DNA from 3 places in the Microbispora sp. H10836 genome. Region 2 is predicted to be linked to each of the others. Evidence: riboswitches for the same ligand, from Rfam matches in the RefSeq annotation. Region 2 holds a riboswitch; each other region holds the start of a gene.

Region 1 (3,253 bases), on a different contig from region 2:
GGCGATGACCCCGGCGACGGCCGCCCAGACGACCGTGGGCCGCAGAGCGGCTGCCCGGCATGCAGCAAATGGGCTGAACATGAACGCAAACTACTATGCCGATAAAAGACGTCACAGCGGCAAAGGCGCCGGAAAACCGATATCGACCCAACCGGAATCAAGTCCGTGACCGTGTTGCGCTTTCATCTTGATCATGCTGGGCGAGGTCACGCCAGCCGGGAACGTCGGCGCTGGGGGCTCCCATCGGTTGCGGCATACCCACGGGACAGAGCTGATCCGGCGGCCTCAGGAAGGTGCCGTAAAAGACCTTTCTGTGTCAGCGAAACCCACGCAGGCTACCTCCGCTCGCGAGCCCTTGGAATCCCGGCCTCTCCAGGAAGGGAAAAGGCCGAGAAGGTACTCCTCTCGCTTAACAGCTCACATGTGTCCGGTGCCGACACAGCCGGGACAGGGCGTCCAGCCGTCGGCTCGGGCCTCCGCTTCGGACATCCGCAGGACGTTGTGCAGGCGGTTGCCCTGGCTTTCGCTGCCGAGCCGGCCGGCCAGCCACATGGGGCATTCCTCGCCGGCGTGGTAACGGTCACTGCCCCTCGTGGTGATCACCTGGGGAAGGTCTGACATCCCTTCGCTCCTTTCGCAGCGCCGGGTGGGCAGGGAGGAGTGTCCCTGCCCCTCACCGATACTGCTGGTCAAGGCAATCGCTCTGGTTCCTGCGGATGCGCCGAGGCGCACTCGAACTATGACCGCTGTCGGGGAGAGCCGCTACCGGTTCAGAACAGGCCGGGCGGGGCGGCTTCGGGGTCCTTGGGGGCGCGGGCGGGCTTGGCCGGTGCTCCGCTACGGGTGCCCATGCTGCGACCGCCTGCAGGGAGGGCGCGGTCCCGCCGGTGAGTCGTCAGGCGGACCGCCGGGCGAGGTCCTCCAGCACCTCGACCGCCTCGCCGACGCGCTCGTACGGCACGAAGAGGTGGTCGTGGTGGAATCCGGCGACGACGTTGCAGCTCAGGCCCGCGGCGGCGAGTGCCTGCGCGAAGGCGGCGGTCAGGCCGACGGCTTCGAGTGCCGAGTGGACGCGCAGCGTGATCCAGCCCGTCACGTAGTCGTACGTCAGTCCTGCCGCGTCGGCGTCCCGCTGCGGCAGGACCAGTGTGAGGCCCTCCTCCTCGGCGACCGTGACGACGGGCCTGACGCCCGGCGGGACGTCGCCGTCGACCGTGGTGAACACGTAGCGGCCAGGGTTGAGCCGCGGGCGCATCGTGGTCAGCAGCGTGGGCAGATCGGTCTCACCGGTCACGCACCGCACCCTACAAGCCTCCTGTCAGCACCCGAGGCAGGCCCGAAGGAGGTCGTCTCCGCGACGGACGGTGAAGCCGAGGGCCGCGAGCACGTCCGCCGCGAACAGACGGCGGCGGTGCCGTAGATGTGCCAGGACGCGGTCATGAGGGTCCTTGTGGTTCCGGACCCCCTTACCCGTGGGCAGGGAGATCCGCGCTTGCCCCTGCCGGGACCGGCAGCGGCCAGGTCTTCCCTGGAGAGCACCTTGCGCGGTGAGGCGAGGTTGCCGGCCGACGAACGTCCAGGGGCGCGATCGGCCTCGTGACCCGGACCGGATGCCGGCACGGCAGTCCGGTTTCTGGCCAGATGTTGACCATCAACGCGTACGTCGTTAATGTCCCGGCCTGGGTCACGAGTTCCAGCGCCAAGCCCCGGCTCGCTGGACGGCATCCCGCCCGCTGCGGGTGCCCCGGGTGACGACCCGCTCCGCGCGTGGCGCGCGGAGAACGGCGGATCACCGGGGCCGGTCGGGCCACCGGGGTCCCAGGCCCCGGAGGTGCGTGATGCCCGTCCCGAACGATCCCTACGCCCTGCGCCGCACCCACTGCCCCGGCTGCGGCGTCTTCTACAACGGCATGAACATCGGGCCGCGCGAGCCTGTCATCGAGGCGTTCCCCGGCGTGTACTACGCTCAGTGCCCGCACTGCAAGCTGCGGTGGCACGTGCACCGGCCCGGCGCCCCCGAGCGCGACCTGGCCGATCTGTTCGTCGCAGAACGCCCGGACGAGCAGCCCGACATCGCCGCCGCCTGGACCGGCGCCGTGCTCCGCCTCACGCTGGACGACCACATCCTGCGGGTGGGCCCCGCGGTCGGCGGGCCGGACACCGACGAGATTCCGCACCCTCTGGGCGAGGTCGCGCACGTGCTGACGGGCTGGAACCCGGGCGGCCTGCCGGGACGCCTGGCCCACAATCTGGACGCGCACAGGCGGCTGCTCGACGACCTGCACGAGCGCGGCCTGCGCCTGCGGACCGACGCCGCATGCCACCATCCGGAGTTCGCCTGGGCCGAGCAGTCGATGGTCGCGGTGGGAGCCCAGGAGAGCCTCGTGCTGGAGGTCGCCCGCCGCTTCGGCCAGCCGGCCGTCCTGCGCTGGACGGCGGGGCTGCTGACCCCGATCGGCACCCATACCGGGGAACCCCTCGCCGACGGCGACCCGGTCGTCGTCACCCGGCTGCCCCGGCGGCCCTGCGTGATGACCGGCGAGGCCCGGGACGAGGTCTGCCGCAACCCGGGAGGGCCGTGGATCAGCAGGTCGAGGGCTGTCGGCACGGACTGGAACGACCGGCGCACCTGCCTTTACACGGCTCTCGGCTGCGACACCTGCCATGGCGCCCGGGCCGCCGGAATCGCGGGCGCGGCCGCCCGCGTCGTGTTCATCCGGCCCAGCGTTCCCAGCCGGTACGGCCTCGCGCGTCGGACGACCGTCACTGGACCGTGACAAAACTCTGTGGACTTGATTCACAGCAGCCACTTAGGGTCGTGATCCCTACCCCTTACATCTCAGTTATCCGGCTTCCTCCCCCCGAAAGACCAGTAGATGGAACTCCTCGACGCCTGCGCCAGGCTCGGCGCTCTGGCTCCCCACCTGCTCGACGCCGAGGTGCGCCGGTCGATCGAGACGCTGGCGGCCCGCGCCCCCGACGTCGAGCCGATCCCCGGCAGCGACGACGCCGAGGAGCTCCTGTACGCGGTGACCGACGAGGTGATTCGCCTCGGCGAGGAGTTCGACCGCCTTGGCCGCGTGGACGACCTGATCCTCGCCCGCCGGATCGTCGTCGAGCTGGTCCGGCCGCAGAGCGAGTCGCGTCTCGCGGACTTCGCCAACGCGCTCGGCATGCTGGCCTGGATACTGGCCGGTCAGGGCCGGCATGCGGAGGCGCTGGAGCTCGCCGAGGAATGCGCCGCCGTGCTCCG
Region 2 (3,253 bases):
CTCGGCTACGACACGACGGTCACCCACCACACGGTCAGCGTGTCAGACGGCGACCTTCAGTGATTCCAGGCCGCGCATGATGTAGCTGGGCTTCCAGGTCGGCTCCTCGGCGAGCTCCAGGCCGGGGGCGAGGCGCAGCAGCGCGCCGAAGGACTCCGCCATCTCGACCCGCGCGAGCGGCGCGCCGAGGCAGAAGTGGATGCCGGCACCGAACGAGATGTGCGGGTTGTCCGCCCGGCCGATGTCCAGGCGGTCCGGGTCGGCGAAGACCTCGGGGTCCCGGTTCGCCGAGCCGAACAGCAACGCGATCTCCACACCCCGGGGGATCGTCACCCCGCCGACCTCGATGTCCTCGAGCACCCACCGCTCGAACATCTGCGCCGGGGTGTCGTAGCGCAGCAGCTCCTCGACCGCCGTCGGCATCAGGCCGGGGTCGGCGCGCAGCCGCTCCAGCTCGCCGGGGTTGCGGAACAGCGCCCACCACCCGCTGCCGGTGGCGTTGACCGTGGCTTCGTGCCCGGCGTTGAGCAGCAGCACGCAGGTGCCGATCAGCTCGTCCTCGGTCAGCCGGTCGCCGTCGTCCACCACCTGCGCGAGCGCGGAGATCATGTCGTCGCCCGGCCGGTCCCTGCGCGCCCTGGCCAGCCCGCGCAGGTACTCGGCGAACTCCGTCGCGGCGCGTACGGCCGTGTGCTGGACCTCCGGGGCCGGGTTCAGCTCGTACATCCCGCAGATGTCGGCCGACCAGGGGCGCAGGAGGTGGCGGTCGGCCTCGGGCACGCCCAGCATCTCGGCGATCACGGTGACCGGCAGCGGCTCGGCGACCTCGGCCAGCAGGTCGCCGCCGCCGCGCTCGACCAGTCCCTCGGTCAGCTCGGTCGCGATCCTGCGTACGCGCGGGCGCAGCGACTCGACCATCCGGGGCGTGAAGGCCTTGGACACCAGGCGGCGCAGCCGCGTGTGCACCGGGGGCTCCACGTCGAGCATGCCGGCCCGGATCACCCGCCAGAACGGCTTCTGGAAGTCCGGCTCGGGCTCCCGGCCGAACTCCTCATGGGTGGCCACGTGCAGGTAGGACCGGCCCAGCCGGCGGTCGCGCAGCAGCGCGTTCACGTCGGCGTGCCGGGCGACCAGCCACTGCCCGGTCGGCTCGAAGAAGCTGACCGGCTCGTTGTCCCGCAGGTCGCGGTAGGCGTCGTACGGGTGAGCCACGAACTCGGGATTCCAAGGATCAAACTTCACAATGCACACCATAACGGCAAATCCGCCTCTCACCAGCGGGCTTGCCTTCGAGCCCGGATGCCGGGTTATAGTGCGCTCAGGTCATGAGTGCCAGCATCAAGCCCCGGCTTGCTGGCCGGCAACCCTCGCGCTCGCGGCGGGGTGCCCCGGGTGAGGACCGGGTCCGGCACGAGGTGTGCCGGACAAGCGCGGGCTCCGCCGTACGACGCCATGGCCGGGGTCCCAGACCCGAGGAGGCTTGGCGTTGTCCGCACTCACCTTCGTCCAGCAGGCCGTCACCCGCATCTCCGAGCCCGTACGCCTACCGGCTGTCGTGGGCGCCGGCCTGGAGGTGCCCGTCAGGGGCGGCAGGCTCGTGCCGTACGCGAACCTCGACTACGCGGCGAGCGCGCCCTGTCTCGAGCCGGTGAACGCCACCGTCGCGGCGGCGTTGCCGGCCTACTCCAGCGTCCACCGGGGCGCGGGCTACGCCTCACAGCTCACCACCGCGCGGTACGAGCAGGCCAGGCACACCGTGCGGGCCTTCGTCGGCGCCCGTCCCGGCGACGCCCTGATCTTCGTGCGCAACACGACCGACGCGATGAACCTGCTGGCCCGCAGCCTCCCCGAGGGCACCACCGTCGTCGTGTTCGACACCGAGCACCACGCCTCGCTGCTGCCCTGGCCCGACGCCGTACGGCTCGCGCCGCCCGCCTTCCCCGGCGAGGCGATCCGGGCGGCCGACGAGGCGCTGGCCGCGATCGAGGGCCCGGCCCTGCTCGTCGTGACCGCCGCCTCCAACGTCACGGGCGAGCTGTGGCCGATCGCCGGGCTGGCCCACGTCGCCCACCGGCACGGCGCGCGGATCGCCGTGGACGCCGCCCAGTTCGTCCCCCATCGCGGGCTCAACCTCGCCGCGCTCGACCTCGACTACGTGGCGTTCTCCGGGCACAAGCTCTACGCCCCCTTCGGCGCCGGGGTGCTCGTGGGCCGCCCCGACTGGCTCGCCGACGCCGATCCGTACCTGCGCGGCGGCGGAGCCGTACGGTCCGTGGGCGAGACGGTGGACTGGAGCGACGACCCCGAGAGCCGGCACGAGGCCGGCACCCCCAACGTGCTCGGCGCCATCGCGCTCGCCGCCGCCTGCGACGCGCTGACCACGACCGGCTGGATCGCGCTGGTCCACGAGGAGGAGCGGCTGCTCGCCCGCCTGCGCGCCGGGCTCGCCACGATCCCCGGCGTACGCGAGCTGTCCCTGTGGGGCCCCGACCACCCGCGCGTCGGCATCGTGTCGTTCGCCGTGGAGGGCCGCACGGCCAGAGAGGTCGCCGAGACGCTGTCGGCCGACCACGGCATCGGCGTCAGGGACGGCAAGTTCTGCGCCCACCCGTTCGTCCGCCACCTCCTCGGCGGGGACGACGCCGGCTGCGCCGACGGCACGGTGAGCGCCGTACGCGCCTCGATCGGCATCGGCACGACCGAGGAGCACGTCGACCGCCTCGTCGACGCCCTGCGTCAAATCGCCGCCGCTGAAGACGGGAAGTGAGGTCGGGGGTCTCGCCCAAGAGGCCCCCTGTCAAGCGGCATCCGTCGACCTCTCGCTGACGGGCAGGCGCAGCGTCCGATCACCGAAGTCGACGACCAGGTCCAAGCGGGCCCCGAGCGCCTCTACATAGCGAGCGATGACCTCGATGGACGTGACCTCTCCATGCTCGATCTGTGAGACCCGGGCAACGCTCAGACCCATGACAGCCGCGACGTCCCTCTGGCCGAGCCCGAGCTGCTTTCGCGCCTCGGCGAGCTGATGACCGCGTGCCTCCGCGAGGAGTTTCCTGGCACCCTGCTCGATCACGGAAGGAGAGACGCCGGCCTCGTGAAGTTCCCGTTCGAGGTCGGCCCAGTCCCCCGGCACTCTCTTCGCCATGTTCACTCCTCTTCGTCGCTGGTGTAGTCGAGGTACAGCTGGCCCCTCCTCCCGAAGTGCGGCGACGGCCTGAGCGACTTGGATCGCCGAATCGAGATCCTCCTTGAG
Region 3 (3,253 bases), on a different contig from region 2:
GCGGTCGCCCACGAGGTCCCTGATCACGGTCATGTGCGACTCGACGTCCGGCTCGGCCGCCCGGGCCCGCAGCGCCTCGCCGTTCACCCCGAGCGGGTGGACGCCGATCCTGGTGATCCGCCCGTCGTAGGTCACCGTACGGGCGGCGTGGTCCACCCGGGCCCCGAGCAGCGCTTCGCAGCAGTCCATGAAGGAGCGGGCCCAGCGCGCGGTGAGGAATCCCGCGTGGTCGGCGCCGAGGATGCCGGTCAGCACCTCCGCCGCGACGTCCTCGGGCAGCAGCGCGAAGTATTCGGGCGGTGCCCAGGGCGTGTGGGAGAAGTGGCCGATGCGCAGGTCGGGCCGGTCGACCCGGAGCATCGCCGGGGTCAGCGTCAGGTGGTAGTCCTGCACCATGACGCGCGCCCGGGGCGCCGCCTCCTCGGCCAGGGCCAGCGCGAAGGCGCCGTTGTAGGTGCGGTACGACTCCCACTCGCGCCGGAACCGCGTGCCGAACTCGGGGGAGAAGGGCGTGTTGTACAGCAGGTGGTTGACGAACCAGAGGGTCGAGTTGGCCACGGCGTTGTAGGCCCGGTGGAAGACTGCGGGCGGGATGTCCAGCATGCGGATCGGCCCCGTCTCGAAGGCCCGGTCGAGCCGGCCGCCGGGCGCCTGACGCACCGCGCCCCGGTCGCCGTCCGACAGCGCCGCGCAGACCCACAGGACGCCGGTGTCCCTGACCACCTCGGACAGACCTGAGACCAGGCCCCCGCCGCCCCTGCGCATGGTCAGGCCGCCGTCCTCCGACAGGGTGAAGGACACCGGGCCCCTGTTGGACGCGATAAGAACGGTGCTGCTCATCTGGGTTGTCCCTCGATCAGAGCGGGCGCGCATGCCGGAAGATTAATAAAAGCCGACCTCCGTCAATAGGATGTCAACCGATCGCGGAAGGGCTGGATACGGCATGGCACTGGACGACACGACCGAGGACCTGGCCCGATCGGCTGCCCAGGGGGACCATCGCGCGCTCGGTGAGCTGCTGCGGCGCATCGAGCCCGACGTGCTGCGGCACTGCGAGAGGCTTCTACCGTATCGGCAGGACGCGGAGGAGGCCGCGCAGGACACGCTGCTCGCCGTGGCACGCAACATCGGCAGGTTCGAGGGGCGCGCCAAGTTCAGCACCTGGCTGCACATCGTGACCGTGAACTGTGCCAGGACCACCTACCGCTCGCTGAAGCGGCGCTCGTCGGAGCAGGCGGAGGAGCTGCCCGATCAGCGGCCCGATCCCCGGCGGGTGAGCGTCATCGCCGGGTCGCGGCTCGATCTGCTCGACGCGATGGAGGCGCTGGAGGCCGAGCGGCCCGACCTCGCCCAGGCGCTCGTGCTGCGCGACATCTGCCAGCTCGACTATTCGCAGGTCGCCGACCAGCTGAAGATCCCCCTCGGGACGGTCAAGTCCCGTATCCACCAGGCGCGCAAGTACGTGCAGAACGCCCTCGGCGAAGCATACGGCTGATACGAATCGTCTCGTTATGTGAGACAGCGGAACGGACACCGAGGACGCCGGGGTACAGTGCTAGAGACCTTTCTCGGAAAGGTTCCACAACTGAACATGCTCATCCAGAGGGGTGGAGGGACCGGCCCTGCGAAGCCCCGGCAACCTCCCCGGTGTCGAACTCGTGTCCACGAGGCCCGGCCGGGACAGGTGCCAATTCCGGCTCGCGGCCAGGGTGGTCGCGAGCGAAGATGAGGGAAAGGCCTCGCTTCATGGCGCACACCAGCACTGCCGCTAACACCGCCGCGAACACCGTCGAGTTCGGCCCCGCCACCGGTCTTTCGTGTCGCGAATGCGGCGCTCTTTATGAACTCGGTCCGATTTTCGCCTGTACGGAGTGTTTCGGCCCCCTTGAGGTGGCGTACGAATTCGGCGAGATCCGCCGGGAGGACATCTCGTCCGGCCCGGCGAACATCTGGCGGTACCGCTCCCTGCTCCCCGTCCCCGCCGACGTGGCGGCCAAGCCCAACCTCCAGCCCGGCTGGACCAAGCTCGTGAAGGCCGACAGGCTGGCGGCCGAGCTGGGGCTGCGGTCGCTGCACGTCAAGGACGACTCCGGCAACCCCACCCACTCCTTCAAGGACCGGGTCGTCTCGATCGCGCTGGAGGCCGCGCGCAACTTCGGCTTCCACACCCTGTCGTGCTCCTCCACCGGCAACCTCGCCGGCGCGGTGAGTGCGGCCGCCGCCCGGGCCGGCCTCGACTCCTGCGTGTTCATCCCCGCCGACCTGGAGCCGGCCAAGGTCGTCATGGCCGCGGTGTACGGCGGCCGGCTGGTCGCCATCGACGGCAACTACGACGAGGTCAACCGCTTCTGCTCCGAGCTCATCGGCGACGAGCTGGGCGAGAAGTGGGGCTTCGTCAACGTCAACCTCCGGCCCTTCTACGCCGAGGGCTCCAAGACGCTCGCGTACGAGATCGCCGAGCAGCTCGGCTGGCGGCTGCCCGACCAGATCGTCATCCCGGTGGCCTCAGGCTCGCAGCTGACCAAGGTCGACAAGGGCTTCCGCGAGCTGATCAAGCTGGGCCTGGTAGAGGACCGGCCGTACCGGATCTTCGGTGCGCAGGCCGAGGGCTGCTCGCCGGTCTCCCAGGCCTTCAAGTCCGGGCAGGACGTCGTGCAGCCGGTCAGGCCGAACACCATCGCCAAGTCGCTGGCGATCGGCAACCCGGCGGACGGGCCGTACGTGCTCGACATCGCCCGGCGGACGGGCGGCGCGGTGGAGGACGTGAACGACCAGGAGGTCGTCGAGGCGATCCGCCTGCTGGCCAGGACCGAGGGCGTCTTCGCCGAGACGGCGGGCGGCGTCACGGTCGGCGTGCTGCGCAAGCTGGTGCGCGAGGGGCGCCTCGACCCCGACGCCGAGACCGTGGTGCTGAACACCGGTGACGGGCTCAAGACGCTCGACGCGGTGGCCGAGCACGCCCGCCCCACCGCCGTCATCCGTCCCTCTCTCGACGCGTTCCGTGCGGCATTCGCCAACTGAAAGCGTTTCACAAGGCCCATCGGCAGCAACGAAAGCGAGCGAACAATGAGCGTTTCCGTGCGGATTCCGACGATTCTCCGGACGTACACCAACGGAGCCGCGGAGGTGAGCGGGGAGGGGGGAACGCTCCGCGAGGTCCTGCAGAAGCTGGACGCGGACTACCCGGGCATCGGCGGACGCATCCTGGACGAAACGGGTAAGATTCGGCGTTTTGTCAACGTCTACGTCGGGG

Evidence for each region. Region 2 has a riboswitch for S-adenosylmethionine ahead of HHX30_RS39130 (aminotransferase class V-fold PLP-dependent enzyme). Riboswitches for the same ligand answer to the same signal wherever they lie in the genome.
Region 1: linked by a shared signal. The riboswitch ahead of HHX30_RS33085 (DUF3293 domain-containing protein) and the one ahead of HHX30_RS39130 (aminotransferase class V-fold PLP-dependent enzyme) in region 2 are both predicted to bind S-adenosylmethionine.
Region 3: linked by a shared signal. The riboswitch ahead of thrC (threonine synthase) and the one ahead of HHX30_RS39130 (aminotransferase class V-fold PLP-dependent enzyme) in region 2 are both predicted to bind S-adenosylmethionine.

What each region holds. Positions count from the first base shown of each region.
Region 1 covers NZ_JABBWU010000023.1:124,820-128,072, forward strand. Annotated here, with positions in the region: gene HHX30_RS33070 (vanadium-dependent haloperoxidase) at 1-81, opposite strand, end outside; gene HHX30_RS33075 (hypothetical protein) at 418-621, opposite strand; gene HHX30_RS33080 (ACT domain-containing protein) at 896-1,294, opposite strand; SAM riboswitch class IV at 1,484-1,602, opposite strand; SAM riboswitch class IV at 1,683-1,791, shown strand; gene HHX30_RS33085 (DUF3293 domain-containing protein) at 1,839-2,777, shown strand; gene HHX30_RS33090 (tetratricopeptide repeat protein) at 2,877-3,253, shown strand, end outside.
Region 2 covers NZ_JABBWU010000038.1:17,409-20,661, forward strand. Annotated here, with positions in the region: gene HHX30_RS39120 (antibiotic biosynthesis monooxygenase) at 1-63, shown strand, start outside; gene HHX30_RS39125 (cytochrome P450) at 43-1,242, opposite strand; SAM riboswitch class IV at 1,322-1,437, shown strand; gene HHX30_RS39130 (aminotransferase class V-fold PLP-dependent enzyme) at 1,487-2,767, shown strand; gene HHX30_RS39135 (helix-turn-helix transcriptional regulator) at 2,798-3,253, opposite strand, start outside.
Region 3 covers NZ_JABBWU010000021.1:135,889-139,141, reverse strand. Annotated here, with positions in the region: gene HHX30_RS31715 (trehalose-6-phosphate synthase) at 1-840, opposite strand, end outside; gene HHX30_RS31710 (RNA polymerase sigma factor) at 944-1,495, shown strand; SAM riboswitch class I at 1,593-1,732, shown strand; gene thrC (threonine synthase) at 1,747-3,021, shown strand; gene HHX30_RS31700 (MoaD/ThiS family protein) at 3,067-3,253, shown strand, end outside.